One region of the Streptomyces sp. NPDC051219 genome, then DNA from elsewhere that is predicted to be linked to it. Evidence: riboswitches for the same ligand, from Rfam matches in the RefSeq annotation. Region 1 holds a riboswitch; each other region holds the start of a gene.

What was found. Region 1 has a riboswitch for cyclic di-AMP ahead of AB0M62_RS02140 (transglycosylase family protein). Riboswitches for the same ligand answer to the same signal wherever they lie in the genome.
Positions count from the first base shown of each region.
Region 2: linked by a shared signal. The riboswitch ahead of AB0M62_RS13515 (M23 family metallopeptidase) and the one ahead of AB0M62_RS02140 (transglycosylase family protein) in region 1 are both predicted to bind cyclic di-AMP.
Region 3: linked by a shared signal. The riboswitch ahead of AB0M62_RS24935 (LysM peptidoglycan-binding domain-containing protein) and the one ahead of AB0M62_RS02140 (transglycosylase family protein) in region 1 are both predicted to bind cyclic di-AMP.
Region 4: linked by a shared signal. The riboswitch ahead of AB0M62_RS16840 (LysM peptidoglycan-binding domain-containing M23 family metallopeptidase) and the one ahead of AB0M62_RS02140 (transglycosylase family protein) in region 1 are both predicted to bind cyclic di-AMP.

Region 1 is NZ_JBFBAS010000001.1:448,751-456,058, reverse strand. Features, by position in the region: gene AB0M62_RS02165 (NAD(P)/FAD-dependent oxidoreductase) at 1-701, opposite strand, end outside; gene AB0M62_RS02160 (Ppx/GppA phosphatase family protein) at 1,174-2,115, opposite strand; gene AB0M62_RS02155 (DUF501 domain-containing protein) at 2,112-2,759, opposite strand; gene AB0M62_RS02150 (septum formation initiator family protein) at 2,836-3,312, opposite strand; gene eno (phosphopyruvate hydratase) at 3,426-4,709, opposite strand; gene AB0M62_RS02140 (transglycosylase family protein) at 5,007-5,690, opposite strand; cyclic di-AMP (ydaO/yuaA leader) riboswitch at 5,695-5,862, opposite strand; gene AB0M62_RS02135 (transglycosylase family protein) at 6,128-7,051, opposite strand; gene AB0M62_RS02130 (cytochrome P450) at 7,145-7,308, opposite strand, start outside.
Region 2 is NZ_JBFBAS010000009.1:93,933-101,240, forward strand. Features, by position in the region: gene AB0M62_RS13500 (GNAT family N-acetyltransferase) at 1-602, opposite strand, end outside; gene AB0M62_RS13505 (HPr family phosphocarrier protein) at 755-1,036, shown strand; gene AB0M62_RS13510 (GntR family transcriptional regulator) at 1,215-1,892, opposite strand; gene AB0M62_RS13515 (M23 family metallopeptidase) at 2,107-2,901, opposite strand; cyclic di-AMP (ydaO/yuaA leader) riboswitch at 2,914-3,072, opposite strand; gene AB0M62_RS13520 (pitrilysin family protein) at 3,282-4,688, opposite strand; gene AB0M62_RS13525 (pitrilysin family protein) at 4,685-6,043, opposite strand; gene AB0M62_RS13530 (DNA topoisomerase IV subunit A) at 6,287-7,308, shown strand, end outside.
Region 3 is NZ_JBFBAS010000025.1:53,750-61,057, forward strand. Features, by position in the region: gene AB0M62_RS24930 (helix-turn-helix domain-containing protein) at 1-1,189, opposite strand, end outside; gene AB0M62_RS24935 (LysM peptidoglycan-binding domain-containing protein) at 1,406-2,179, opposite strand; cyclic di-AMP (ydaO/yuaA leader) riboswitch at 2,184-2,373, opposite strand; partial or broken gene AB0M62_RS24940 (NAD(P)/FAD-dependent oxidoreductase) at 3,159-3,689, opposite strand; gene AB0M62_RS24945 (hypothetical protein) at 3,978-4,421, shown strand; gene AB0M62_RS24950 (hypothetical protein) at 4,511-4,993, shown strand; gene AB0M62_RS24955 (class II glutamine amidotransferase) at 5,037-5,873, opposite strand; gene AB0M62_RS24960 (glutamate--cysteine ligase) at 6,106-7,308, shown strand, end outside.
Region 4 is NZ_JBFBAS010000012.1:170,095-177,402, reverse strand. Features, by position in the region: gene AB0M62_RS16850 (PfkB family carbohydrate kinase) at 1-608, shown strand, start outside; gene AB0M62_RS16845 (SGNH/GDSL hydrolase family protein) at 747-1,517, opposite strand; gene AB0M62_RS16840 (LysM peptidoglycan-binding domain-containing M23 family metallopeptidase) at 1,705-2,673, opposite strand; cyclic di-AMP (ydaO/yuaA leader) riboswitch at 2,678-2,867, opposite strand; partial or broken gene AB0M62_RS16835 (alpha-galactosidase) at 3,172-3,905, opposite strand; partial or broken gene AB0M62_RS16830 (hypothetical protein) at 3,956-4,198, opposite strand; gene AB0M62_RS16825 (tyrosine-protein phosphatase) at 4,140-4,946, shown strand; gene AB0M62_RS16820 (DUF6126 family protein) at 4,978-5,139, opposite strand; gene AB0M62_RS16815 (XRE family transcriptional regulator) at 5,136-5,762, opposite strand; gene AB0M62_RS16810 (aspartate aminotransferase family protein) at 5,870-7,276, opposite strand; gene dxs (1-deoxy-D-xylulose-5-phosphate synthase) at 7,273-7,308, opposite strand, start outside.

The DNA.
Region 1 (7,308 bases):
ATGCCGCGGCCCTCGAGGTGCTCCTTGCCCCACTTGCCCAGCTGCGGGCCGACCTCGGGAAGGATCTTGTCCGCCGCGTCCACCAGGACGAAGCGCATGTCCTCGCGCTTCACGCCGGTGTAGTACTTCGCGGCGTCGCGGGCCATGTCCTCGACCTCGCCGATGGTCTCCGCGCCGGCGAAGCCGCCGCCCACGAAGACGAACGTGAGCGCCTTGCGGCGGACGTTCTCATCGGTCGTCGAGTCGGCCTTGTCGAGCTGCTCGAGGACGTGGTTGCGCAGGCCGATGGCCTCCTCGACACCCTTCATGCCGATGCCCTGCTCGGCGAGGCCGGGGATCGGGAAGGTGCGGGAGACCGCGCCGAGCGCGACGATCAGGTAGTCGAAGGGCAGCTCATAGGCCTCGCCGACGAGCGGCGTGACCATGGCGACCTTGCGGTCCTGGTCGATGGTCGTGACCCGGCCGGTGAGTACCTCGGCCTTGGGCAGCACGCGTCGCAGCGGGACGACGACGTGCCGCGGCGAGATGCTGCCGGCGGCGGCTTCGGGGAGGAAGGGCTGGTACGTCATGTACGAGCGCGGATCGACGACCGTGACGGTCGCCTCCCGGTACCGCATCTTCTTCAGAATGCGGCGTGCCGCGTACAGGCCTACGTACCCACCGCCTACAACGAGGATCCTGGGACGCTCCGTGGTGCTCATGATTCGAGTATCCAGCACCCACAGGGGGGTCGCTCGTGAGCCCCTTCACAAGCTCCTCCCGCCCTTCTGCTACACTCCGCCGCCCACGTGACCGAGGTCATGGCGCGGCGGGGGAACCAGGGTGTACAGGAGGACGTTGTTCACCCCCGCTGAACTGGTCCTCCGCCATCCGTCCGGCACTGGACCACCGGGTCGCCGCACCCGCGCACCCGGCGCCCGGAACCGTCCGGTTCGCGCATGCCGGGGGCCTGTGAGCCGCTTATCCGGGGCTTACGGCACCCCTGTGCGGGCAACAGACCCCTTTTCCTTGTGAAGAACTTCACGAACTTTTTCGCGAGGGCCGGCCGGAGGACCCCCGGACGCGCCCGTTCCGGCCTGTGGCGCCCCTGCCGGGGCCGTCCCGGCGCCGACCGGAAGCGAGTCCCGGAGCCGTGCGGGGGCCCGGCGTACGTCCGGCCCCCCGCCCACGCCGTCAGGCGACGGACCAGGCGATCCCGTCGAGGATGTCGTGCTCACTGACGACGACCTCTTCGGCGCCGGTCCGCTTCATGATCTCCAGCAGGACGAGAGCGCCCGCGGCGATGACGTCCACCCGGCCCGGATGCATCACGGGAATGGCCGCCCGCTCCTCGTGGGTCGAGGTCAGCAGCATGCCGGTGATCTCGTCGACCTGCGCCAGGGAGATCCGCGAGTGGTGGATGGCGGCGGAGTCGTACGCGCGCAGACCGAGCGCGATCGCGGCGACCGTGGTGACCGAGCCGGCCAGCCCCACCAGCGTCTTCGCCTCGCTGAGCGGAACCGTCTCTTCCACCAGATCGAGCGCGGCCCGGATGTCCTCGCGTATGGCGGTGATCTGCGCGGCGGTGGGCGGATCGGACACCACACCGTCCTGTACAAGATGACGCTCGGTCATCCGCACACAGCCGACGTCGACGGACCGGGCTGCGCGCACGTGGTCGTCCCCGACGACGAACTCCGTCGAACCGCCCCCGATGTCCACCACGAGGTACGGCTTCGCCAGATCCGCCCGGCCGGTCAGCTCCTTGGTGGCGCCGGTGAAGGAGAACTCGGCCTCCTGGTCCCCGGTGATCACCTCGGGCTCGACGCCGAGGATGTCCAGCACCCCCCGCACGAAGTCGTCCCGGTTCTCGGCGTCACGGGAGGCGGAGGTGGCCACGAAACGCACCCTCTGCGCTCCCTGCGCCTTGATCGCGGCGGCGTACTCGCGGCAGGCCGCGAAGGTCCGCTCCAGCGCCTCGGGCGCGAGCCGCCCGGTCCGGTCGACCCCCTGGCCGAGCCGGACGATGGTCATCCGCCGGTCGAGGTCGGTCAGTTCGCCCGTCGCCGGGTTGGCGTCGGCGATGAGCAGCCGGATGGAGTTCGTACCGCAGTCGATGGCGGCCACGCGGGTCACTGGGCGTTCCCTTCGACCGACTTGAACGCGACATCGCCCTGACCGGCCGCGTCGTCAGCGCCCTCGTCGGCGCTCTCGCCAGCGCCGTCGCCGGTGGTCCCGGCCTGAGAACCGCCGCCCTGCTGCGGGCCGCACGGGCTGACACAGGGGCCCTTGGCCCACCACTCGGGCAGCATCGCGAGGGCCTCGTCGCCCAGCGGATTCACTCCTGGGCCCGCCGCCAGCGAGTGCGCGACGAGGACATGCAGGCACTTCACCCGGTCCGGCATGCCGCCCGCGCTCGGGAAGCCCTGGAGCACCTCGATCGCGTCGCGGCGCTCGATGTAGTCCTCGTGCGCGGCGCGGTACGCCGCGGCCAGTTCGGGGTCCTCGGCGAGGCGGTCCTGCATCTCCTTCATGACACCCCCGCCCTCAAGCGTGCCGATCGCACCGGCGGCTCGCGGGCACGTCAGGTAGTAGAGCGTCGGGAACGGCGTGCCGTCCTCGAGGCGCGGGGCTGTCTCGACCACGTCCGGCTGCCCGCAGGGGCAGCGGTGGGCGATGGCGCGCAGCCCGCGCGGCGGGCGGCCGAGCTGCTCCTTGAACGCGGCGATGTCCGCGTCCGTCGGCTCGGTCCGGTCGGTCTGGGGCGGGGGCGTGTCCATGCCTGGAAAAGTCTCTTCGTTCGCGGTTCGGTGATGGGGTGGGACGAGGTCCGGCTCGGGGACCGGTGTGCGGCGGTCAGTCGTCGGTGCGGTCGGCCGTGTCGACGCCGTCCCAGACGTTCGAGTACCAGGGCCGCTCCGCTGCGCCCTGGTCGGCGTGGCGCCGGTCGCCGGCCGCGGGGTCGATCATGGTGTAGCCGGTCTCCCCCGGACGTACATAGTGCAGGTGCTCGCGCGCCTGCTGCTCCACGAAGGCGGGATCCTGCCAGCGGGCCTTCTGGTCGCGCAGCTCCTCGAGCCCCTCCCGCGCCCGGTCCGCCTCTCGCTGCTGCTCGGCGATGTCGGAGCGCTGGGAGACGTACTGGCGCATCGGATACGCGAGCGCCACGACCAGCGTGCACAGCACCAGCGCGAGCAGCGCGGCCCGGCCGGTGAGCCGGCTGCGGCGGATCTGCCGGCGGGTCTGGGAACGGTAGACGCGGGCGGCGGTCCGCTCGCCGATCAGCCGGATCCTGGTCGCGGTGGAGTACCGGTCGCGGCTCTTTCCGGCCATGTCTCCCGCCTCCCCTGCCGTTACGCGCGTACGTCCCCGGACACGGTACGGGACCGCGGCCGGGGACGTACGTACGACTGGCTGTGCTGTTACGCCTTGCCTGCGCCTTGGCGTTACGCGGAACGGAAGCGCGGGAACGCGCTGCGGCCGGCGTACACCGCCGCGTCGTCGAGGATCTCCTCGATGCGCAGCAACTGGTTGTACTTGGCGACGCGCTCGGAGCGGGCCGGGGCGCCGGTCTTGATCTGGCCGCAGTTGGTGGCGACGGCCAGGTCGGCGATGGTGACGTCCTCGGTCTCGCCGGAGCGGTGCGACATCATGCACTTGAAGCCGTTGCGCTGGGCCAGCTCGACGGCGTCCAGGGTCTCGGTCAGCGAACCGATCTGGTTCACCTTGACGAGCAGGGCGTTCGCGGAGCCCTCCTCGATGCCTCGGGCAAGCCGCTCCGGGTTGGTGACGAACAGGTCGTCGCCGACCAGCTGGACCTTGGAGCCGAGCTTGTCGGTGATGGCCTTCCAGCCGGCCCAGTCGTCCTCGAACAGCGGGTCCTCGATGGAGACGAGCGGGTACGAGGCGACGAGCTCCTCGTAGTACTCGGTCATCTCGGCGGCCGAGCGGGACTTGCCCTCGAACTCGTACGCGCCGTCCTTGTAGAACTCTGAGGCGGCGCAGTCGAGCGCGAGCGCGATGTCCTTGCCGGGCTCGTAGCCGGCCTGCCGGACGGCCTCGAGGATGAGGTCCAGCGCGGCCCGGTTGGATTCGAGGTTCGGCGCGAAGCCGCCCTCGTCGCCGAGGCCGGTGGAGAGCCCCTTCTCCTTCAGGACCTTCTTCAGGGTGTGGTAGACCTCGGTGCCCCAGCGCAGGGCCTCGGAGAAGGACTCGGCGCCGATCGGCGCGATCATGAACTCCTGGATGTCCACGTTGGAGTCGGCGTGCGAGCCGCCGTTCAGGATGTTCATCATCGGAACGGGCAGAAGGTGCGCGTTCGGGCCGCCGAGGTAGCGGAAGAGCGGCAGGTCGGATGCCTCGGAGGCGGCGTGCGCGACGGCGAGGGAGACGCCGAGGATGGCGTTGGCGCCGAGCGAGGACTTGTCCGGGGTGGCGTCCAGGTCGAACATCGCCTGGTCGATCAGACGCTGCTCGGTGGCGTCGTACCCGACGAGCTCCGGGCCGATCTGCTCGATGACGGCGAGGACGGCCCTCTCGACGCCCTTGCCGTGGTAGCGGTTCGGGTCACCGTCGCGAAGCTCGAGGGCCTCGAACGCTCCGGTGGAAGCACCGGACGGAACTGCAGCACGACCCGTGCTGCCGTCGTCGAGGCCGACCTCGACCTCGACCGTGGGGTTGCCTCGGGAGTCCAGGATTTCCCGGGCTACGACGACGTCGATGGACGGCACGAGCATCTCCTTCTGGGATGTGACGCTATGAGTGCAGGGTCTCATTGGCCTTGCGCCATGAGCCTAACCGGCTCCGGGGCACAGGTCGGCCGACCGCCCGGCCCCTGGGACGAAAACAGCCCCGAATAACCGCGGTCCGGTACATAAGGACCACGCGGTACTGGACAGTAATGCGCGGCACCGGCCAGTAATACAGAAGCCCCGGCCCGGCGCGCACGGGGGAAAGCGCGCCGGACCGGGGCTGTTTCTGGGGTGGGACCGGTCTCCGCCGAGGCGGGTCCCGGCCGGGGGCGGTTGTCAGCCGAGGTGCAGCTGCTGGCCCGGGTGGATGACGTCGGCGTCCTCGACGATGTCCTTGTTCAGCTCGAACAGCTTCTCCCAGCCGCCCTTTACCTTCTCAGCCTGGGCGATCTCGGCGAGGGTGTCGCCGGCCTTCACCTTGTACTCGCCGTCGCCCTTCTTGAAGGACTGGGCGGCCTTGGGGGCCTCGGAGCGGGCCTCGGAGCGGCTCGCCTTGGCCGGCTCGGCGCGCTTCTCGGCCGGCTTCGCGGGCTTCGGCTGCGCGGCCGGCTTCGCGGCGCCGGTGTCGACACCCGGGTCCACACCGTCGTTGGTCAGGTTGCCGGCGCCGGCGCAGGCCCAGGCACCCGGGCCCTGCATGTCGAGAAGCACCTCGGCGGTGGCGATCTGCTGGTTCTTGGTCGCGAGGTCGGCGCGGGAGGCGTACTTCGTACCGCCGGCGGCTGCCCAGCTGGACTGCGAGAACTGCAGGCCGCCGTAGTAGCCGTTGCCGGTGTTGATCGACCAGTTGCCGCCGGACTCGCACTGGGCCACAGCGTCCCAGGTGGCGACGGAGGCGGCGGACGCCGAGGTGGCGCCCATCAGCGGGACGGCGACAGCCGCGCCGGCGACGCCGGCGAGCGTGGCGATACGGGCGACCTTGGACGACCGGCGGTGCTTGCCTGTGCTGGATGCCAGCATGGAGTTGTCTCCTCACCGACGCCTACGAGGTGAGCTGTCGGGTTCGGGCCAAGTGAGTTGCCCGGCCGCGCGTCTGGCGCGACTTCACCCCAAGCCGGTCAGCTGCCGTCTCAACGGCCGCGTCCGGCACCTACCTTGGGTCCCCCGCTCCTGCCAACGGCGCTTTACGCGTCGAAATATTTCCCCCGTCCGTCGGCAGGATTCGGCGTGACGGTCGAAGGAGCCCGCGGTGCGAGCGGTTCAGACCGTAGACACAGGCATCCCCGATGTTCAATGCCGAACATCGGGGAGAAAACGCCCATACCCATATCCGCGAAACGGTCATTTCCGCAGGTGAGAGGCGAAAGTGCGAGACCGGGCGGACGAGACGCCCCAGTTGGCCCGAAGAGACTCATGTCTCACTTGAGCAAACTAGGACATAAAGTCCCGAACTCCCCCTACTTTGGGGTTATATCGAGACCCAGGTCGAGGCTCTGGCCAGGAAGGATGAGGTCCGGCTCGGCACCGATGACGGTCTCGTTGGCCTCGTAGATCGCGGACCACCCGCCCGCCACATCCTTCTTGTCGGCGATGTCCCAGAGGTTGTCGCCGGGAAGGACGGTGTACGTGTCCGCCTCCGCCCCAGCCCCGCCGCGCGTCGCATCCGCGTCACGGGAGGCGTGCCGTCCGGTGTCGCGGTCGCCTGCCGCGCCGTCCGGCCCGGCTGTCTCACCGGCGGCCGGCGCGCCCCGGTGCTTGCCCGCTCCGGACCCGGCCCCCGGGGTCGATGCGGCGTCAGGCGTGGTGGACGCGGCAGGAGAGGAACTGCCGCTCTTATCCGACTTGCCTGCATTAGGGGTGTTCGCCCCTGTGGAAGCCTTGGGCGCCCCGGACGCCGCAGGCGCGGTGGGCTCGTCCGCCGGAGTGGCCTCCGAAGGCCGCACGGGCGCGGGGCCGACCGACATGTCCTCCGTCGGCAGGCCCGGGTCGACATCGGCGATCAGGCCACCCTGGGTCAGCCCCGCGCTGCCGGCACAGCTCGGCCAGGCCTGCGGCCCCTGTGCGGCGAGAACCTTCTCCGCGACGGCGATCTGCTGAGCGCGGCTGGCGAGGTCCGCCTGCGGCGCGTAGGACAGCCCGCCGAACTCCTCCCACGTCTGCTGGCTGAACTGGAGCCCGCCGTAGTACCCGTTGCCGAGGTCGGCGCTCCAAGTGCCGCCGCTCTCGCATTCGGCGACGCGGTCCCAGGTGGAGACGTCGGCAGCGCTGGCGCCGGTGGCACCGAGCAGCGGGATCGCGATGGCGGAGCCGGTCACGCCGGCCGCGACGATGAGGGCGGGGGCTTGACGTGGGCGCCGGTGGCGGCCGTTCCCGGAGCGCATGCGGTGGCCTTCCGTGTGACAGCTGAGACGACGGTGAACGTAGCGGTACTCGAACGCTTGTCACAAGTCGGTGCAGGGGAGATCACGTGAAGGTCACGCATGTGACGTTTCGTCAGCTCTCGCGGGGGTGAACTCCACCGGCAAAGTGCGCAGTCCGCGCATGATGAGACCGCCCCGCCAGCGCAAATCGGCTGGATCCACCGCCAGCCGCAGGTCAGGGACGCGGCGCAGCAGAGTCGCGAGGGCCGTCCGCCCCT
Region 2 (7,308 bases), on a different contig from region 1:
TCACGGGCGCGCTGCACGGCGAGGGACCGGTCGGTGGGTTCGAGGTCGAAGGTGAGATGGACGGAGCCGTCCTCGAAGCTGCGTTTCTGGGTGTACCCGGCGTCCGTGAACACTTTGATCATTTTGGTGTTGGCGGGCAGCACCTCGGCCACGAACCGCCGGATTCCGCGCTCACGGGCGACCGCACCGATGTGTTCGAGGAGAGCGGAGGCGACGCCGCGCCTCTGGTGGGCGTCCTGGACGAGGAACGCGACCTCCGCCTCGTCCGCCGGAGCCGATGCGGGCCTGCCCTCCGCGTCGATCCGGTCGTAGCGGACGGTGGCGATGAACTCGCCGCCGACCGTGGCCGCGAGGCCGACCCGGTCCACGTAGTCGTGATGGGTGAAGCGGTGGACGTCGCGGTCCGAGAGCCTGGGATAGGGGGCGAAGAAGCGGTAGTACTTCGACTGGTCCGACACCTGCTCGTAGAAGCTGACCAGGCGTTCGGCGTCCTCGGTGGTGATGGGCCTGATCCGCGCGGTGCCGCCGTCGCGCAGCACTACGTCGGCTTCCCAGTGGGCCGGGTAGGCGTGGTGCAGGTTCTGGGCCGGCGAGGGCTGCATGGGGAAAGAGTACGGGTCGCGGCGGCGCGTGGCGCGGGGCAGTCTGGGGAAGCCGAACGGCAGGCGGTTTGCCACCCCGGGCCGGAACCCGAGCACCCCGCACCACATGAGAGACTGGTCTAGACAACCGTAAAGACCTGAAGGGCATCACCATGGTTGAGCGCCGCGTCAACGTCGGCTGGGCCGAAGGCCTGCACGCCCGGCCCGCCTCGATCTTCGTCCGCGCCGCGACGGCCTCCGGCGTCCCCGTGACGATCGCCAAGGCCGAGGGGAACCCCGTCAACGCCGCCTCCATGCTCGCGGTCCTCGGCCTCGGCGCCCAGGGCGGCGAGGAGATCGTGCTCGCCTCCGAGGCCGACGGCGCGGACGCGGCTCTCGACCGGCTCGCGAAGCTGGTCGCCGAGGGGCTCGAAGAGCTTCCCGAGACCGTCTGACCCGTACCGGCCACAGCCGGCCGGCGCAGTAACGCCGGAGCCGCGGCACCCGAAAGGGAAGCCGCGGCTCCGGCGTTTTTACCGCACTTGTTTTGCACGTCTTATGTACGTGTCATCAAATGCGGGCAGCCGGAAATAGTCCCCGGGAATCAACCTTTCTTTGTATACGGCGGATCTGTTAATTGGGGGCGCTCGCGATGTTTACGGCACGTTGCGAAGTCCTCACCCTTTCGGTGCGCCGCAGCCGGTGCGCGGCGGCGACCCGCTCCGAGTGCTGCACCGTCAGCGCCCGGGCCCGTTCCGCGTCACCGCGGGCCACGGCGTCCACGATCGCGCCGTGCTCGGCCCAGGACTCCAGCGGGCGGACGGGCGCCTCGACCGCGTACATCCAGGCGATCTTGTGCCGGAGCTGGGTGAGCAGCGCCGTGAGGCCGGGACTGCCCGATGCCTGGGCCAGCGTCTCGTGGAACCAGCCGCCCAGCGAGCGCAGGTCCTCACCCTGTCCCCGACGGGCCCGATCCTGGCCGAGGCGTACCAGACCGCGCAGCACCTTGAGGTGCGCCTCGGTCCGGCGCTGGGCTGCCCGCGCGGCACCCAGGGGCTCGAGCAGCATCCGCATCTCCAGCAGGTCGGCCGCCTCCTGCTCGGAGGGCTCGGCCACGCAGGCGCCCGCGTGCCGGCGGGTGACCACGAAGCCCTCGGACTCCAGGGTGCGCAGAGCCTCGCGGACGGGGACGCGCGAGACGCCGTAACGGCGGGCGAGTACCTCCTCGGTGAGGCGGCTGCCGCGTTCGAAGACACCGGAGACGATGTCGTCGCGGATTGCCGTGCATACCGAGTGCGCGGGAATGCGCATGACCGGACCTCCGCCTTAATCTCCGCGAAACGCGGTCGAACGACGCCTGTTCTGCGACTCTATTGCAGCGCGCGCGAATTTCCGATGGCGGCCGGGAATCCATGCATATCTTTTGGCCGGAATCCCCTGCCCGAGCGCGCGACGCGGAACGCCGGGAGAACGCCGAAGGCCCCGACAGCAGCCGGGGCCTTCACGGAACGGTCGGTTCCGGGTGTCAGAGGTTGACGCCGTGCGAGCGCAGGTAGCCGATCGGGTCGATGTCCGACCCGTACTCCGGGCTCGTCCGGGCCTCGAAGTGGAGGTGCGGCCCGGTGGAGTTGCCGGTCGAGCCGGCGAGGCCGATCTGCTGCCCCGGGGTGACGGACTGCCCGACGGAGACCGAGAGGGAGGACAGGTGGCCGTACTGGGTGTAGGTGCCGTCGTTCATCTTGATCACGACGTTGTTGCCGTACGCGCCGCCCCACCCGGCCTCGACGACGGTGCCCGTGCCCACCGCGCGCACCGAGGTGCCGGAGGCCGCGTGGAAGTCGATGCCCGTGTGGCTGCCGGAGGACCAGACGGCGCCGCCCGCCTGGTAGGCGGTGGAGACGTACGAGCCGGCGACGGGGGAGACATAGGTGTTCAGGCGCTTGCGCTCGGCCTCGCGGGCCGCGCGCTCCTTGGCCTCACGCTCCGCCTTGGCCTTCGCCTCCGCCTTGCGCTTGGCCTCCTCGGCCCTCTTCTTCGCCTCGGCCGCGGCCTTCGCCTCGGCGGCGGCCGCGTCGGCGGCCTGCTGCTGGGCCCGGGCCTGGGCGTCGATCTGCGCGGCGAGGGTGTCGGCCACGACGATGGCGTTGAGGCCGGTGTCCTCGACCGTCGCGGCCGCGGTGTCGGCGGCGGCGAAGGCCGGCGAGCTCAGCGTGCCCACGACGCCTGCGGTGGCGAGGGTGGCGATGCCCGCGATGTTCGCGCTCTGGCGGGTCATACGGCTCGGACGACGGTGCTTCCCGGTGGCACGGGTGAACGCCATGAAGAGGCTGATCCTTTCCTTCCTTCTCGCCTACCGGGTTAGCTGACGGGTTCGGAGCAGGAAGGTCTCCTACGGGCTTCCTCTGGCGAGGAGGCCCGATTCACCCCAGGGACGTGGTGGGTCCCCGGCTCCCCAGGCTCGCGCCTGACGGGGACTCGGCGATGGCTGTCCGGTGCCGCGGGTGCGGCGCTCACATCTGACGGACAGCCGGACAGACGCTAGGCGTCTCATCTGTCAATCACCAAACAGACACGGTTTTTTGTAGTGCACGCCACAGGCCAGATACCCAACCTCCGCAATAAACCGGACATAAAGGAGACCCCGGCGGCTCCCTGGCCACCGGGGTCCCTCTCGTCCCTCTTCCTGCCGCTTACGCCCGATCAGCCGGTGACAACGGTCACTTCGCCGATCCCGAGCGCCTTCACCGGCTCCTTGATCTGCGACGCGTCTCCCACGAGCACGGTCACCAGCCGGACGACCGGGAACGCGCTGACTGCCGCCGCCGTGGCTTCCACCGTGCCGGTTTCGGCCAGCTGTACGTACAACTGCGCCTGGTAGTCGTCCGGGAGGTGCTGTTCGACCTGGTCGGCGAGCGTGCCGGCGACGGACGCGGCCGTCTCGAACTTCAGGGGAGCGACGCCCACCAAGTTCTGTACGGCGACGTCCCGTTCGGCGTCGGTGAGCCCCTCGGCAGCGAGCGTGCGCAGCACCTTCCAGAGGTCCTCCAGCGCCGGGCCCGTGTTCGGGGTGTCGACCGAGCCGCTGATGGCGAGCATGGCGGCGCCCGGCGCGCCCCCGGAGGGATCAGGAGCAGCCGAACGCAGAACCTGGCCGAAGGCCCGGACCCCGTAGGTGTAGCCCTTCTCCTCCCGCAGGACGCGGTCCAGCCGGGAGGTGAGGGTGCCGCCGAGGCAGTACGTGCCCAGTACCTGCGCCGCCCAGACACGGTCGTGCCGGTCGGGGCCCACGCGGCCGATCAGCAGCTGCGTCTGCACGGCGCCGGGGCGGTCGACGATCACCACACGACCGGTGTCGTCGGCGCTCACCGGCGGCACCGGGCGCGGCTTCGCGGCGCCACCGGTCCAGGCGCCCAGCGTCTCCGCGAGCACGGCGTCCAGATCGGTGCCCGCGTAGTCGCCGACGACCACCGCGGTCGTCGTCGCGGGGCGGACGTAGGCCTCGTAGAAGCCCCTCACGGCCGCGGAGTCGATCCGCGCGACCGTCTCCTCGCTGCCCTGCCGCGGGCGCGACATGCGTACCTCGGCGGGGAACAGCTCGGCGTAGAGCTGCTTGGCCGCTCGGCGGGAGGGATTGGCCAGCTCGTGCGGGATCTCGTCGAGCCGGTTGCGTACGAGCCGGTCCACTTCGCTGTCCGCGAACGCCGGTGCCCGCAGGGCCTCGGCCAGCAGTCCGAGCGCCTTGGGCAACCGGGAGGCGGGCACTTCGAGCGAGACCCGCACGCCCGAGTGGTCGGCGTGCGCGTCCAGTGTCGCGCCGCACCGCTCCAGCTCCGCGGCGAACTCCTCGGCGGTGTGCTTGTCGGTGCCCTCGGACAGGGCGCGCGCCATGATCGTGGCCACGCCGTCGAGGCCTTCCGGCTCGGCGTCCAGCGGGGCGTCGAGGATGATCTCGACCGCGATCACCTGCTGACCGGGGCGGTGGCAGCGCAGCACGGTCAGGCCGTTGTCCAGCGTGGCCCTCTCGGGGGCCGGGAAGGCCCACGGCTTCGCCTCGCCCGCCTGCGGCTGCGGGTGGAACTCCATGGTGGTGACCTCTGCGTCGCTCACTGCTGCGCCCCTTCGGTGTCGCTCTCGTCCGTGTTCTCTGCGCCCTCCGCGTCCTCGGCGGCGAGCGGCTCGTACACGAGGACCGCCCGGTTGTCGGGGCGCAGCCGGGCCGCGGCCACGGCCTGCACCTCTTCCGCGGTGATGTCGAGAACGCGCTGTACGGCGGTCAGGGCGAGCTGCGGGTCGTCGAACAGCACGGCATAGCGGCAGAGTTCGTCGGCGCGGCCCGCGACCGTGGAGAGCCGGTCCAGCCACTCCCGCTCCAGCTGCGCCTGGGCGCGCTCCATCTCCTCCTCCGTCGGCCCCTCGGCGGCGAACCGCGCGAGCTCGTCGTCGACGGCGGCCTCGATCTGCGGCACCTCGACACCGCCGGACGTCTTCACGTCCAGCCAGCCGAGCGAGGGCGCACCGGCCAGCCGCAGCAGGCCGAAGCCGGCCGCGACCGCGGTCTGGTCGCGGCGGACCAGCCGGTTGTGCAGTCGCGAGGACTCGCCGCCGCCGAGGACGGTGAGTGCCAGGTCCGCGGCGTCGCACTCCCGGGTACCGTCCTGCGGGAGACGGTAGGCGGCCATCAGAGCGCGGGCCGGCACCTCCTCCACGATCTCCTCGCGCAGCTGCTCACCGATGACGTCCGGGAGCTCGCCGCCCCGTGGCGGCTGCTTGCCGTCGTGGGACGGGATCGAACCGAAGTACTTCTCGATCCAGGCCAGCGTCTTCTCGGGGTCGATGTCGCCGACGACCGACAGCACGGCGTTGTTCGGCGCGTAGTACGTACGGAAGAAGTTCCGCGCGTCCTCCAGGGAGGCGGCGTCGAGGTCGGCCATCGAACCGATCGGGGTGTGGTGGTACGGATGGCCCTCGGGGTAGGCGAGGGCGGTCAGCTTCTCGAAAGCGGTGCCGTACGGGACGTTGTCGTAGCGCTGGCGGCGTTCGTTCTTGACGACGTCGCGCTGGTTCTCCATGGAGTCCTCGTCCAGCGCGGTGAGCAGCGAGCCCATCCGGTCGGCCTCGAGCCACAAGGCCAGCTCCAGCTGGTGCGCGGGCATGGTCTCGAAGTAGTTGGTGCGCTCGAAGCTGGTGGTGCCGTTGAGCGAACCGCCCGCGCCCTGGACCAGTTCGAAGTGCCCGTTGCCCGGCACGCTCGCCGAGCCCTGGAACATCAGGTGCTCGAAGAGGTGGGCGAGGCCCGTACGTCCCTCGACCTCGTGCCGTGAGCCGACGTCGTACCAGAGGCAGACCGCGGCGACCGGGGTCAGGTGGTCCTCTGAGAGCACCACGCGCAGACCGTTGGACAGGCGGTGCTCGGTCGCTGTCAGGCCTCCGGAACCGGCCTGCGCTGTGGCCGTGTGACCCATGGGCATGTACATCCCTTCGATCGCGTGATGACTGCGTCACCAGAAACAGTTCTGCCACTGTATGCAAGCGCGCCGAGACCTGGCGAAGTTCCCGTGCCGGAGCACTCTTACCGGGGATCCCCCCTCCGACGGAACGCCCCGGGAACGGGGAACGAGGAGGGTCGAGGTCGGCGTTGTCGGTGGGGCGGTCCACAATGGTCCGCGACAGATCCAGACCATGTTGGTGAAGGAGCCGCAGCAGCGATGGCCCGCCGCAGCACGAAGACCCCGCCGCCGGAGGATTTCGAGGAGAAGATCCTCGACATCGACGTCGTCGACGAAATGCAGGGCTCCTTCCTCGAGTACGCCTACTCGGTGATCTACTCGCGGGCCCTGCCGGACGCCCGCGACGGCATGAAGCCCGTCCACCGGCGCATCGTCTACCAGATGAACGAGATGGGCCTGCGCCCCGACCGCGGCTACGTGAAGTGCGCCCGCGTCGTCGGTGAGGTGATGGGCAAGCTGCACCCGCACGGTGACGCCTCGATCTACGACGCACTCGTGCGCATGGCGCAGCCGTTCTCGATGCGGCTGCCGCTGGTCGACGGCCACGGGAACTTCGGCTCCCTCGGCAACGACGACCCGCCGGCCGCCATGCGGTACACCGAGTGCCGGATGGCCGACGCCACGTCACTGATGACCGAGTCGATCGACGAGGACACCGTCGACTTCTCGCCGAACTACGACGGGCAGGAGCGGGAGCCGGCCGCGCTGCCCGCGGCCTATCCGAACCTCCTGGTCAACGGCGCCTCCGGGATCGCAGTCGGCATGGCGACGAACATGCCGCCGCACAACCTGGGCGAGGTGATCGCCGCCGCCAGGCATCTGATCAAGCACCCGGGCGCCGACCTCGAGACCCTGATGCGCTTCGTGCCCGGACCCGACCTGCCGACCGGCGGGCGGATCGTGGGCCTCGCCGGGATCAAGGACGCGTACGAGAACGGCCGTGGCACCTTCAAGATCCGTGCCACCGCGACCGTGGAGGACGTCACGGCGCGCCGCAAGGGCCTCGTGGTCACGGAACTGCCGTTCACGGTCGGTCCGGAAAAGGTGATCGCCAAGATCAAGGACCTGGTCGGCTCGAAGAAGCTCCAGGGCATCGCGGACGTCAAGGACCTCACCGACCGTTCGCACGGGCTGCGCCTGGTGATCGAGATCAAGAACGGCTTCCACCCGGAAGCCGTGCTGGAGCAGCTCTACAAGCTGACGCCGATGGAGGAGTCCTT
Region 3 (7,308 bases), on a different contig from region 1:
GCTCGTCCGGAGCCTCCGGTGGCGCCGGGTCCACGGCCTCCGTGAGGGAACCGGGCATCGGGCCGGACACCCAGGCGGCCGACTGCTCGTCCTTCACCGGGCGCGTCGGCGGCCGCAAGGCGGTCATCAGCTCGAGGCCGGACACGGCAGTCGATCCGCGGGGGGTGACGACGCGGGTCGCGTAGTCGCACAGTACGCGGGCCAGTTCGGCCGGCGGCAGCTGATCCGCATCCCGCCAGGCCCGGGGGTCGAGCGCTCCCCACGGCAGGATCGCGAGTTGTACGCACTGGCGCTGCCCGCCCTGCGCGGGGCGGTAAATGCGAGCCCAGGGCCCGAAGCCACGTCGGGTGAGCTGCCACTTCGCCCGCTTGATCTGCTTGACGACGGTGTGGTCGTCGGGCAGCCGCAGGCCCCGCCGGTCCGCCAACCCGGCCGGGAGTCCAAGGCGTTCGGCAGCAGTCCCCGTGAGAACGATCAGCGGGTCGGCGTCCTTGCCGTTGCGGTGCAGCCGGGTCGCGCCCAGCTTGGCCTCGTTCAGCGTCCAGTCGACCAGCAGGGGGATGTCGGTGGCCGGGCAGTCGAGCACCAGGCCGCCGACGCAGTACGCCGATCCGTCGCCGTCCAGCACCGCCAGCGGGCCGTGAGCGAAGCGGGGGTCCACGTCGACGGCGGGTTGATCGGCAGCCCGCTTCCGGGCAGCCTGTTTTGGGGCGGCCTTCTTCGGCGCGGCCTGCCGGGCGCCCGAACGGGCCGACGGTGAGGCCGTCGACTGCCGGGGGTGCGCCGACCGTGTCGGAGGAGCGGCCGGCTCGGACACCATCGGCACGGGCGCGGGCCGGGGCGCGGCCTCCGGAGCGGGCACCTCCGCCTCCGGCGGCGCCGGAGTGAAGGTCTGCGGCACCGGGGGCGCCGAGGCGGCGGTCGAAGGTGCGGGGTGGCGGGCGGCAAGGCCGTCCAGGAGCCGGGCGTACGCGGCCCGCTTCGGCGGCCGTGGATCGGTCCGCCCCGACTCCCAGCCGGTCACGGTCTCGCGCCGCACCGAGAGGGCCCTCGCGACCTGCTCCTGGCTCAGGCCGGCCGCCTCACGCAGCCGCCTGCGCTCGTCGGGATCCGGAAGCGCGTCATGCGCGGCCGCCTGCTCCAGAAGGGCATCGACCGAAGCGAACAGCTGCTCGTGCTCGTTGGGCACAGCAGACCACCTCCACACGGATCACCCTATCCGAAGCGAACAGTCGATCACACGCGAAACGCACAGTGGGCGCTTGATCCGCCGAAAGGGCGAGTGGTGGAGGACGGTGGGGAGCAGTGGGCCGGGGGGAGCAGGTGGTCGGCAACGGAGATTTCGGCACCTCCTGCCCGTGGCGGCGGCGCGCCGGGCAGGAGGTGCCGAACCACTCGGCGAGGCCTAGTAGGGCCCGTTCACGTTGTCGATCGAGCCGTACCGGTCGGCAGCGTAGTTGCACGCGGCCGTGATGTTGGCGACCGGGTCATAGCTGTCCATCGACGTACCGGGCACGTGGTAGGCCCGGAACGTCGGGTCGATGACCTGGAGGAGCCCCTTGGACGGCGTGCCGGCCACGGCGTTGGAGTCCCAGTTGTTGATCGCCAGCGGGTTGCCCGACGACTCGCGCATGATATTGCGGTGGATGCCTTCGTAGCTGCCGGGTATGCCGTGCTCTGCCATGACCGCGAGCGACTCGCGAATCCAGCCGTCGAGGTCGTTGGTGTAGGTGGGCTTCGCGGCAGCAGGCTTCGCGGTGGCCTTCTTCGCCACACCAGCGCTCGTGCCGGGCGCAGTGGTCTTCTGCTCGGCAGCGTCAGCCGCCTTCGCGCCGATCGTCAGCGTCTGGCCGGGACGAATCAGCGAGGGGTTGGCCCCGACGACCTTCCAGTTGTCCTTGTACAGCTTCTTCCAGCCGCCGCTGAGGTTCTGCTCCTGGGCGATCTTGGACAGGTAGTCGCCCGCGACCACGGAGTACATCTTGGGGGCGGCAGCGGCGGCTGCGACCGGAGCGGCGGCCTTCTCGGCGGCAACGGTTGGCGCGGCCTTCTCCACCGCGATGGCGCCGGTGGCGCCCATCAGCGGCAGTGCGAGAGCGGCGCCGCCGGTGCCCGCGGCCACAAAGCCACGGGTGATCGGGTTGGCCTTGGGACGACGGTGCTTACCCTTTGCGGGCATGACGAATTCCTCTCCGTCGCCTGCGAGGTGAGCTGTCGGGTTCGGGCTGGAGATGCCCGGCCGCGGTGTGCTGCGACTTAACCCCGAGCCGTTCCGGATTCCGGATCGGCGGCTTACCTGGGTCCCCCGCTCCTGCCGTGCGTGAGTGGTGGGTGCGGTTTCCAGGCGGTGGCAGGATTCGGCGGTCCACCTGGATTGACGGTGACCGTAAGCGAGATCGGCCGGGCGGAACAAGCCCTGAATTCTGCAACGCAATCCACAAGGCGGATCCGGGAGGGGGAAATCCCGTCACCCACCCTGGAGTGAAAACTCAACTTTCTTTCTCTGGAAGGGGAATGAACGCGGTGGGGGATTCCGTGCAACGGTGCGGATGTGAGCGGAATCACTGGTGGCATTGGGCAACCCCCGCCGCCCTAGCCGATGAGCGATACGACAACTCGCGTGAATAGCCTGGAAATAGACGTGAGGGCCTATTCGGGCATTACGTGTCATACATGCCATTGCCGGTCGAAAAACTCGCCCAGCGAGGGTGTTTTCGCCCGCGCGCCTCGCAGCCACTCACTCCGGCGGGCCGATACGGCGCACGCTCCGTTCGGCTGAGAGGGATCGACACTGGTGGCAAATTTGCCCATATTGCTCATCCTATTTCCGCATCAGTCTAGTATGTCCACATTTTTCTAGTAGTTCACTACATGGACATACATGGACACGCTCTCCCGATGCCGTGGACCATCGTCGCGTCTCCGTCTGACGTCGCCGCGAACGACTCACCCTTTCGCTTATGCCGAGCTCGTCGGGCCGCCTTGATCTCGCTCCGCGCCAGGAATTTCCAACTCCGTGACGGCGGAAGGCAGTCGCACGCCTCGACGGAATTTCACTCGCTGTAGCGCTGGAACCAATGGGTGTTGTAGTGGCGGGCTATGGAATGCGGGAGGGCCGGGTCGGTCAGGAGGCGGTAGACGTACTCGGCGGTGTCCAGCGTGGCGCCGGTCGGGTCTGCGGCGATGTAGCTGCCGATCACATGGCCATGCATCTCCTGTTCGGTCGCCTCAAGGCCCAGGCCGGTGAGTACGTCGGCGCGGGCAGTGAAGCGCGGGGCCACGACGAGAGCCTGACAGGGGATCACCCGGCCGCCCGCCAGAGTCAACCGGGTGAGACGGTCGCCCGCCACCGCGAGACCCGTCACCAGGCCGTCCACCACCGCGATACCGCGGGCGGCGAGTTGCTCGTACTCGTCGCCGCTCAACTGGGGTGCGGTGTGGAGGAAGAGGGTCACGGTCTTGCTCCACTGCCGCCAGAGCAGGGCCTGGTGGACCGCCGGCGGCCCCGTGGCCAGGACGCCGATCGCCTGGTCGCGGACCTCCCAGCCGTGGCAGTAGGGGCAGTGCAGCACATCGCGCCCCCACCGCTCCGCCACGCCGGCCACATCCGGCAGCTCGTCGACCAGGCCGGTGGTCACCAGCAGCCGGGCGGCCGCGACCACGGACCCGTCGTCGAGGGTGACGCGGAAGCCAACCGCGGCCGAGCGCTCGACCGCGGCGCACCGGCCACCGGCGATCCACGCATCCACCCCCGACCCTTCACGCGCGACGGGCATGACGGGCGATCGACCGCGCGATAGAGCAGGCACGGGGCGCTGTCGCGAGAGTAGGCGTGGGCCGATGCGTACGCCGTCCTGCGCGGCCTCGCCCCCGGCTGCCCGGCGCCCGACGACCTCGCGGCGCTCTCCGACGCGGCCTGGTGGACGAGTCGCGTCGAGGAGTCGATCGCAGCACGGCTGAAGGCTTACTCCGCTTACGTGGCCGCGGGCGCGGCCCGCCAGGCGGGATACAGCGCGTGGATGCTCTTCTACGAGTACCAGCTGGCCGGACGTACGGCGGCGGCGGCCGGCCGGCTCCGCCGGGCAAGGCAGCACCTCGGCGGCGAGCCCGAGTGCGTCGAGCAGTGCTATCTCGCCTGGGTGGAGGCGACCGAGGCGCAGCAACGTGGCGCGTTCGACGAAGCCATGAGCTGTGCCCGCCGTATGGCCGGGATCGCACATCGCTGCGGCAGCCGGGATCTCCTCGCCATGAGCATCCAGGCGCAGGCGAGCGTGCTGCTGGCGCAGGGGCGGGTCGCCGGCGGGCTCGCGCTGCTCGACGACGCCATGTGCGCGGCCATGGCGGGCGAGCTCAGCTCTTTCTTCACCGGGTGGATCTCCTGCCTGGGTCTCCAGCAGTGCATGGCCTCCGCGGATCTGTAACGAGCCGCCGAGTGGACGGACGCGGCGATGGCCTGGTGCGCGTCGATGCCCGAGGAGAACAACTTCCGAGGTCTGTGCCGGGTCACCGGGTGGAGGTGCTCGAGCTGCGCGGGGACTGGCGCCAGGCCGCGGCCGAGGCCGCTGTGACCTGCGAGGAACTCCTGCCCTATGAGTCCCGGATCGCCGCGGAGGCGTTCTACCTGACCGGCGAGATCCAACGGCGCCGTGGCGACCTGCCCGCCGCCGAGGCGTCGTACGACCGCGCGCATAAGCTCGGCCGTGACCCGCAGCCCGGTCTGGCGCTGTTGCGCCTCGCCCAGCGCAAGACCGCATCCTGTGCCGCCGCCGTACGCCTCGCCCTCGCGGGCGAGGACAAGGACAGACGGCCCGGGCGCCTCGGGTACTGCCGGCTGCTCGCGGCTCAGGTCGAGATCTCGCTCGCCGTCGGGCAGCCCGCGGCGAAGTCATCGAGACGGCGCCGATGGACTACGAGTGGAGCCCCAACCGCAAGCGATGAGGCGTGCAGCCCGACGATCCGGCCGCCATCCCGAGTTCGATCCCAGGAGCCTTGAACACCGGCCACCGCCGGACATCGGCCACGAGCCCGTCCGGACGCTACCCGGGCTGCTGCGGTACGAAAGGCAGCAGTACGTCGGAACCGGGCTGGACGACTGAGTAACTGCTCTCCGGAAGTTCTTTCCACAGGCCTGGCAGGTCGCGCAGAGGCTCGGACACGACGATGCGGGTCTCGTCGGACAGCTCTCGCACGAACTCCAGGTCGGGGTGGAGCGCCCGCACCGTGTCCGCTCGGGAGCTGTAGAACAGGCTTCGTGAGTTGCCCTCGCTCGAGTACCGGAAGGCCCAGAGGCGTTCACTGTCGGTCACCGCGATCGTCATCTGGAGCGGGAACTCCACCCCCCGCTCCGCCCCCAGCCGTTCCACCAGGCCGGCCATCTGGGCCACGGCGGCCGGAGCGTCCTGGTCCAGCCCGAATGTGATCGCCAGGTAGAACATGACCTCGGAGTCCGTCGACCCCTCGATGGAGGAGAACAACGCCGGGTCGATGGCGAGGCAGAGATCTCGCCGGAGACGGTGGTAGTCGGTAATGGCACCGTTGTGCATCCACATCCAGCGACCGTGCCGGAAGGGGTGGGAGTTGGTCTGCTGCACCGCCGTACCGGTCGAGGCGCGGACGTGGGCGAAGAACAGCCCTGAGCGGACATGATTGGCGATCTCCCGGAGATTGCGGTTGTTCCACGCCGGGCTGGTGTCCCGGACGATCGCCGGAGTGCAAGCGTCCTGCCCGTACCAACCGACACCGAACCCATCGCCGTTGGTCGTCTCGACTCCCAGCCGCGAATGCAGGCTCTGGTCGATCAGGGAGTGCTCCGGTTTGTAGAGGACATCTTCGAGCAGGACAGGCGTTCCGGAATAGGCGAGCCATCGGCACATGGCCATCAATTCCTTCCGTGGCGCGGCGGATCACTGTGCTCGGTCGCACCGGTCCGAGGCGGTGTCGCACTGCGACACGCCTCCCGCCGCACAGTCCGAGAGTAAGCGAGCCCGTCCCGTCGTGCCTTTCCCGGAGACCGGTGCGCCCCCCGCACCGGTCGAACTGGTCGGTGCCGCCGTGGAGTGGGACGCTGGAGAAGGGTGTGTCTGCCGAGGAGACTCGGGAGGGCCGATGGGACGAGATGTCCCGGCGCTGGTGTTCACCCGTGATGACCGACGCCGGTACCGGAACAAGATGCAGAAGGGCCTCGACGCGTTCGCGCAGATGCTGCGCGAGGCACGCTTCGAAAGCGAGCGGCCTCAGGTGGGTCTGGAGGTCGAGCTGAACCTGGTGGACGCGGCCGGGGAGCCGGCGATGCGGAACACCGACGTACTCGAGTCGATCGCCGATCCCGCATGGTCCACTGAGCTGGGCCGCTTCAACTTGGAGATCAACGTCCCACCCCGACGGCTGACGGCGGGCGGCCCCGACGCGTGGGAGCAGGAGATCCGGGACGCGCTCAATCACGCCGAGGAGCGAGCCGCGGCGGTGGGGGCCCATCTGGTCGTGATCGGGATTCTGCCGACGCTGCAGCAGACGGATGTCACCGAGGAGGCGTTGTCGGAGAACCCGCGGTACCGGCTGCTGAACGAGCAGGTGTTCGCCGCCCGGGGCGAGGATCTGCTCATCGCGGTGGACGGCGTGGACCGGCTGCGGACCTATGCGGACACCATCACTCCCGAGGCGGCATGCACCAGCACCCAGTTCCATCTGCAGGTCTCGCCGGACGAGTTCGCGGACTACTGGAACGCGGCGCAGGCGATCTCAGGGGTGCAGGTGGCCCTCGCGGCGAACTCTCCGTTCCTGTTCGGCAAGGAGCTCTGGCGCGAGACACGTATCCCCCTCTTCGAGCAGGCCACCGACACCCGCCCCGAGGAGATCAAGGTGCAGGGGGTTCGGCCCCGGGTGTGGTTCGGCGAGCGGTGGATCAACAGCGTCTTCGACCTCTTCGAGGAGAACGTGCGCTACTTCCCGGCGCTGCTGCCTCTGTGCGACGCGGAGGATCCGCTGGAGACGCTCGACGGCGGCGATGTGCCCCAACTGGCGGAGCTCACCCTGCACAACGGCACGATCTACCGGTGGAACCGGCCCGTGTACGCCGTCGCCCACGGCAAACCGCATCTGCGGGTGGAGAACCGGGTGCTGCCGGCCGGCCCTACGGTGGCCGACGTACTGGCAAACGGCGCTTTCTACTACGGGCTGACGCGTGCCCTGGTCGACGAGGAACGGCCGGTGTGGTCACAGATGTCGTTCGCGGCCGCGGAGGAGAACCTCCATACGGCGGCACGGAACGGGATCGACGCCCGCCTGTACTGGCCCGGGATGGGCGAGGTG
Region 4 (7,308 bases), on a different contig from region 1:
GTGCGGTGAACCTGGTGGAGACCACCGGACGCCGGATGTCGTTCTACGACGGGCGTGATCCGAGCGATCTTCGGATGCCTCGGGAGTTCTATCTGCCCCACCTGCGCCGCGCCCGCCACGTGCATCTCTCGATCATGCATTTCGCCCGTTTTCTGTACGACGACATCGAGGCGCTGGGGGTCCCGGTGTCCACGGACCTGCACGACTGGGACGGCCTGGCCGACCACCACCGCGAGTTCGCGCTCCGGTCCGACCTCGTCTTCCTGAGCGCGGCGGGCGCGGGCGACCGCATAGCCTCCGTGATGCGGGAGATTCTCCGGGAGGGACGTGCGGAAGCGGTGATCGCCACGGCGGGGGCGGGAGGCTCGTACGTGCTGTCGCGGGGCGGAAGCAGCACGCCGCGTCCGGTCCCGGCGACGGTGCCGCCGGCGCGGGTGGTGGACTCCAACGGCGCGGGCGACGCGTATCTCTGCGGCTTCCTGTACGGACGCCTGGCCGGCCGGGACCTGGAGGAGTGCGCGAGGCTGGGCGCGGTGGCGGGCGCCTACGCGTGCACCGGGGAGGGCAGCACGGCCCTGATCGGGCGTGACCACCTGATGGGGAGCTGAGGCGGCGACCCCGCGTCCCGCCGACTCGCAACCGCCCACCGGCCGGCAGCCACTGAGCCATCCCCGGCCGCCCGAGAACCGTGCGTGCCCGGCGGCCCCGCCCCCGAATCCGGAAGGCGCCCCAACTCTCCCCTGCCCCTACAGCGGCAGCAGGTCCGGCCGCTTCGGTTCCACGTGGTCGCCCGACGACTCGCCGCGCAGCCGCCGTCCGATCCACGGCACCAGATGTTCCCGCGCCCACTGGATGTTGTCCCGGCGCACCTCCGCCGAGCCCCGTGGCGGCTCCGGCGGCCATACCTGGTCCGGATCCGCCGGCACCTCGAGGCCGAGCACCTGGGCGGCCCGGAGCGCCACCCGCGTGTGCCCCTCGGGCGAGAGATGCAGCCGGTCGCCGTCCCAGGCGCGCCTGTCCTGGACCGACTTGAGCGACCACAGGTCGAGCACCGGGCAGTCGTAGCGGTCGGCGATCGACCGCACATGCGCCGTGTACGTGGCGATCTTGCCCCGCAGATGACGCAGCACCGGCACCCCGCGGGTGTCGAACCCAGTAGTGATCATTACCGTCCCGACCCCCGACGTCAGATCCGCGACGGCCGCCTCGAACCGCTCGGCAACCGCGTCGGGGTCACTGCCCGGCCGGATGATGTCGTTGCCGCCGGCACAGAAGCTCACCAGGTCCGGCGCGAGCGCCTTCGCCCGCGGCACCTGCTCCTCCACGATCTGGTCCAGGAGCCGGCCGCGCACCGCCAGGTTGGCGTACCGGAACGCGTGCTCCGGTCGCTGGTCGGCGAGGAGCACCGCCAAGCGGTCGGCCCACCCCACGAAGGAGCCATCCAGTCCTGGATCGCCCACGCCCTCGGTGAAGCTGTCACCGATCGCCGCGTACGACCCGAATGCACCGCTGCTCATTGATCTCGAATCGTCTGCCACGGGAGCACATCCTTCACCGGCGGATGTGACCTACGCGACCGTAAGGAGGGGTTGACGCGGCGTGACATAGACCACCGGGGCCGTTTCGCGTTCCGGGAATACGCCAGGAGGCCGGATCCGCCGGATCCGGCCTCCTGGTGACGCCCCGTCAGGGGGGATGCGCGTCTCAGAGGCTGACACCGTGCTGGCGCAGGTACGCCAGCGGGTCGATGTCGGAGCCGTAGCTCGGCGAGGTCCGGATCTCGAAGTGCAGGTGCGGGCCGGTCGAGTTGCCGGTGGAGCCGGACAGGCCGATCTGCTGGCCACCGGCGACACTCTGGCCCGCCGAGACGGAGAGCGAGGACAGGTGGGCGTACTGCGAGTAGCGGCCGTCGGTGTGCTGGATGACGACCTCGTTACCGTACGCGCCACTCCAGCCGGCGGAGACGACGGTGCCCGCACCGATGGCCTTGAGGCTGGTGCCGGAGCCCGCGGCGAAGTCGACACCGGTGTGGTAGCCGCTGGACCACATGGATCCGGACATGCGGTACGAGGTGGTGACGGGCGCGTCGACCGGGGCGGTGAAGTAGCCGGAGGATTTCGCCGCCCCGCTGTTCGAGGTGGCGGTGCCGGTGTTTTTGGCCGGGGCGCTCGCCTTGACCGGGGCGCTCGCCTTGACCGGGGCGCTCGCCTTCGCCGGGGCACTCGCCTTCGCCGGAGCGCTCTTGCGCTCGGACCGGTCGGCCCGCTCGGTCGCGGCGTCGGACTTCGCCGGCGCCTTCGCCTTGGCGCCGATGGTGAGCTTGAGGCCCGGGTGGATCAGCGACGGGTCTCCACCGACGACCGCGCGGTTGTCCTGGTAGAGCTTCTGCCAGCCGCCGTTGACATTCTGCTCGTCGGCGATCTTGGACAGGTAGTCGCCCGCGACGACGGAGTACGTCTTGGGGGCGGCCTTCGCTACGGCGACCGGAGCGGCGGCTGCGACCGGAGCGGCGGCCTTCTCGGCGGCAACGGCCGGCGCGGCCTTCTCGGCCGCGTTGGCGCCGGTGGCGCCCATCAGCGGCAGTGCGAGAGCGGCGCCACCGGTGCCCGCGGCCACGAAGCCACGGGTGATCGGGTTGGCCTTGGGACGACGGTGCTTACCCTTTGCGGGCATGACGAATTCCTCTCCGTCGCCTGCGAGGTGAGCTGTCGGGTTCGGGCTGGAGATGCCCGGCCGCGGTGTGGCTGCGACTTAACCCCGAGCCGTTCCGGATTCCGGATCGGCGGCTTACCTGGGTCCCCCGCTCCTGCCGTGCGTAAGTGGTGGGTGCGGTTCCAGGCGGTGGCAGGATTCGGCGGTCCACCTGGATTGACGGTGACCGTAGGCGAGCCGGGCAGGCGGAACAAGCCATGTATTCCGGACTCCATCCGGAATCCATTCGACGCGGTGAATATGCCGGATTTCTCCAGTCACCCTCCGTGGAGTGCGGCTCCCCAACAGCCGCCCGAGCAAAGGAATTGAGCTCTGCCGCCCCGCCACGCACCGTCACCGATATGATCCTGCTCACTGGGCGACGGGCCATCTACCGCTTAAGCATGGCAACTTGACGCCAAGCCAAGCAATTCGGTCAGACCGGACATTCGCCTGCTATCGGCCCTATAGGTGCGATCCTTATGCGATGCGGCGTAGCCGGATAACTGCCGCATCCAAATCGCCACTGAGTGCCGTCCGCAGCCCCCTGTGCATCAGCCCCGCGCCACGGTGGACACCCCCGGTGCCGAGGTACTCGTACGTGGCCGCCGGGTCGAGGCCGGCCAGCCGCAGCGCCGGCGGTGGCTCGCCGTAACGCTGGGCCTGGAGCCAGGCGAGGACCACGGCCTCGTCGCCCGTACGTACTGAACGGCGCGCGCAGTCCTCCGGTGGGCCGCCGCAGCCGGTAGACCTCTCCTTGCTGCACCACCGGCCGGATCTCCTTGTAGAGATCCACCCACTCCAGCGCCTCGGCAAGCGCCTCCTCGCTCCAGACGGAAAGATCACCGCCTACCCCCAGCACGCCCGCCACGGCGCTGACGAAGCGGAAGCGCAGCGAGCGGGCCCGGCCGTTGAGCTGCACATTCGGACTGTCGGTCACCCACGCGGCCATGATCCGCGCCGGGTGCAGCCGGCTGAAGCCGTACTTGATGTCGAGCCGGTCCAGCGGATCGGTGTTGTCGGAGGTCCACACCTGGTCGGTACGGGAGAGAACGCCAAGGCCGATCCTGCCACCGCCGCCGGAGCACGACTCGAACGCGACCTGCGGATACTCGGCGCGCAGCCGGTCGAGCAGCTCTTACAGGGCATGCACATGCTCGGGCCAGAGTTTCTTGCGGATACGGTTCCGCATTGATGAAGCAGCGGTTGAAGTTGAGATCCGCCACGAGCCGGACCAGCCGAGCGCGCAGCCGTAGACCTCGCCCCCCTCCTCCTCCGCCCCGCCCTCGTCCAGCGCCGGCCAGGGCAGGTGCTGGTGGCCGGTGTGCCCGCGCCTGAACGACCGTGCCGGACCTCCCGAGATGATTGCCCCAGGAACCCATGTCGTATCGTCGAAGCGATAACCCTCGCCGGCGAGCCGCGCCGACGGTAGACACGGAGGAGACCCCGTGACGCAGCAGCTTCCCCAGGTCCCGTCGACCGAGCCCGAGCTGACCGGAGTGCGCAACTTCCGTGACGTGGGCGGCCTCCCGACCTTGGACGGCCGGCGGGTCCGGCAGGGGCGGCTCTTCCGCAGCGGTCACCTGGCCCATGCGAGCGACACCGACGCCGCCTTCCTCGGCTCGCTCGGGCTGCACACGATCTTCGACTTCCGAAACGACGCGGACAAGGCCCTCGAAGGCCCCGACGTCGAGCTGCCCGGCGTGCGGAATGTGAACATCCCGCTGACCGACCCGGCGGACGGCGCAGAGTTCTGGAAGATGGTCCGCGACGGCGATCTCAACCAGCTGCGTTCGATACTCGCCGACGGCAAGGCCGCCGGGCGGATGTCCGCCTCCTACCGCGTGATCATCAAGCACCGCACCGCGGAGCACAGCCGCGTGCTGCACGCACTGGCCGAGGACAGCGTGCCCGCACTGATGCACTGCGCGGCGGGCAAGGACCGTGCGGGCCTGTCGGTCGCAGTGACGCTGCTCGCGCTCGGGGTCGAGCGGGACGCCATCGAGGCCGACTACCTGGAGTCCAACGCGACCCACCGCCGCTACAAGGTCCACCGCAGCGACAACTCGCCCGCCGCCATGTCCCCCGAGGTCATGGAGCTGCTGAGCCCGCTGTTCGACGCCCGCGCCGAGTATCTGGCGGCGGCGTTCGACACCATCACCCAGACGTGGGGCACGACCGATCGCTACCTCGAGGAGGGCCTGAAGGTCACTCCCGAGGTGCGCGAGCGGCTGCGCGCCCGCCTGCTGGACTGAGACACTGGGACCGACGCCGGGCCCGGGGCGTCTACCGCTGCGCGCCGAGCGTGAAGAGCATGTAGATGAAGGCGGCGAAGAGGTGGCCGGCCACGACATAGACGAACAGCCGGATCGCGAGACCCCTGGGGATCTTGTCCTCGACGAAGCGGCGTGCCGACGTCTTCTTCTCCTGGGTCTCCGAGTCGCTCATGACAGTTCTCCTGGCGTTCGTATGGATGCGCCGTTTCCGAGGCACAGCTCGGCAGCGGCGCTCTGCAGCAGTGTGTGTACGAAGAGCAGCTCGGCCCCACCGCGGGCGGCGGCCGCGATCCGGTGCGGGGTCAGCGAGTCGAAGTGCGCGCTGTCCCCCGGGGCAAGGACGTGCTCGGAATCACCGAGCCCGAGCCGCACGGAGCCCTGCAGAACGTAGAGCCACTCCTCGCCGGGGTGAACGCGGACCAGGTCGGTCCGCGTGGCGTACGGGACCCGCAGGCGCAGGGCCTGCATGCCGCGCCCCGGGGTGCCCGCCTGCCAGTACGTCCAGCCGTCGGCATCGACCGGTTCTGTCAGCGCGGCTCGGACGACCGGCTCCCTGCTGGGCAGGGTCTCGCCGAGCAGCTCCGAGACCGTCGACCCGTAGGTACGGGCGAGCGCGAGCAGCATCGGCAGGGACGGTTGCCGGCGTCCGGTTTCGAGCCGGGACAGATGAGCCGGTGACAGACCTGCGCGAGCGGCGGCCGCCTCGAGGGTGAGCGCCGCGCGCCGCCGCAGATCACGCAGCTGCGGTGCGACGGCGGACAGCTCCTGGGCCGCCTCGGTGGTGCCTGAGTCCATGCCGCCATTGAGCCACACGTCCTACCTCTGAGGCAAATCTATTGCCCGACAGGCAAGTGGCGGCCTCCCGCCGTCCGTCCGCCGGAGTGAACGACACCGCCGACGCCTCATCTGTTCCCGAGGGCCTGCTTGGCCAGCGTCCGGCCGAAGTCCCACATGAGGCCTCCACCGCTGTGGGCCTCGTCCATGACGTCCGTGAAGGCGGCGACGAACCTGTTCACGTCCGCCTCGTCGATGACCAGCGGCGGAATCAACTTGATCACTTCAAGACGGTCGCCGGACACCTGGGTGAGGATGCGGTGCCGCTGAAGCAGCGGGACGACGACCATCTGCGCGAAGAGTCCCTTGCGGGCCGCCTGAAGCATGGTCCACCGGCCGCGGAGGCCGAGCGACCTGGGCCGTCCGAACTCGATGCCGATCATCAGGCCCCGTCCGCGTACCTCGTGCAGCAGCTCGTAGCGGTCGACGAGGGCGCCGAGCCGGGTGCGCAGCAGGTCACCGGTCGTCCGGGCGTTCGCGACGATCTCCTCGTTCTCCATGACCGACAGCACGGCCAGCCCGGCCGCCATCGCCTGCGCGTTGGAGCCGTAGCTGGCGGAGTGCACGAGCACCCGGTCCATGGACGAGTACACCTTCTTGAAGATCCAGTCCTTCCCGAGGGTCGCTCCGACCGGTACATAGCCGCCCGACAGGGCCTTGGCCAGGCAGACCAGGTCGGGCTCGACGCCGTCCTCGTGCTGGTACGCGAGGAAGTCGCCGGTCCGGCCCAGGCCGGTCTGCACCTCGTCGACGACGAGGAGCGCCCCGTGCCGGTGCAGCAGCTCCTGTGCGGCGCGCAGGAACCCGGGCGGAGCCTCGTGCACGCCCTTGCCCTGGATCGGCTCGACGACGAAGGCCGCCACGTCACCGCGCTTCAACTCCCGCTCCAGCGCGTCCAGATCACCGAGGGCGACGGCTGTGTCGGGCAGCAGCGGCGCGAAGCCGTCCCGGAAGCCGTCCTCCCCGTTGACCGAGAGCGAGCCGGCGGTCAGTCCGTGGAAGGCGTGCGAGCAGTACAGGATCCTGGGCCTGCCCGTCGCGTACCGGGCGAACTTGAGCGCGGTCTCGACGGCCTCCGTACCGCTGTTGCCGAAGAACACCCGGTCCAGGTGCGGACTGCAGGAGAGCAGCTTCTCGGCCAGCAGCCCCGGAAGCGGCTGGCAGTCGAAGCGTGTCAGATCGGCGAGCGAGGCGTCCAGGACGTCGTGCAGGGCCTTGCGGACGACGGGATGGTGCCGGCCGAGCCCCATGACTCCGAAGCCGGCGAGCATGTCGAGGTAGTCATTGCCTTCGGAGTCCCAGAAGTGGGCGCCCTCCGCCCGCTCGTAGACCTTGTCGAAGCCGATGGTGTGCAGCATCCGCGGCAACTGGTGGTTCAGATACCGGCTGTGCAGCTCGTACCGTTCCGCCCCGCGCTCGGCGAGGAGTCTGCCGAGGTCGAAGTCCTTGCTCGCGCCCGGCTCGGCGGTCGTCATGTTCGCTTCTCCCTACGGGCCAATGCCGCACT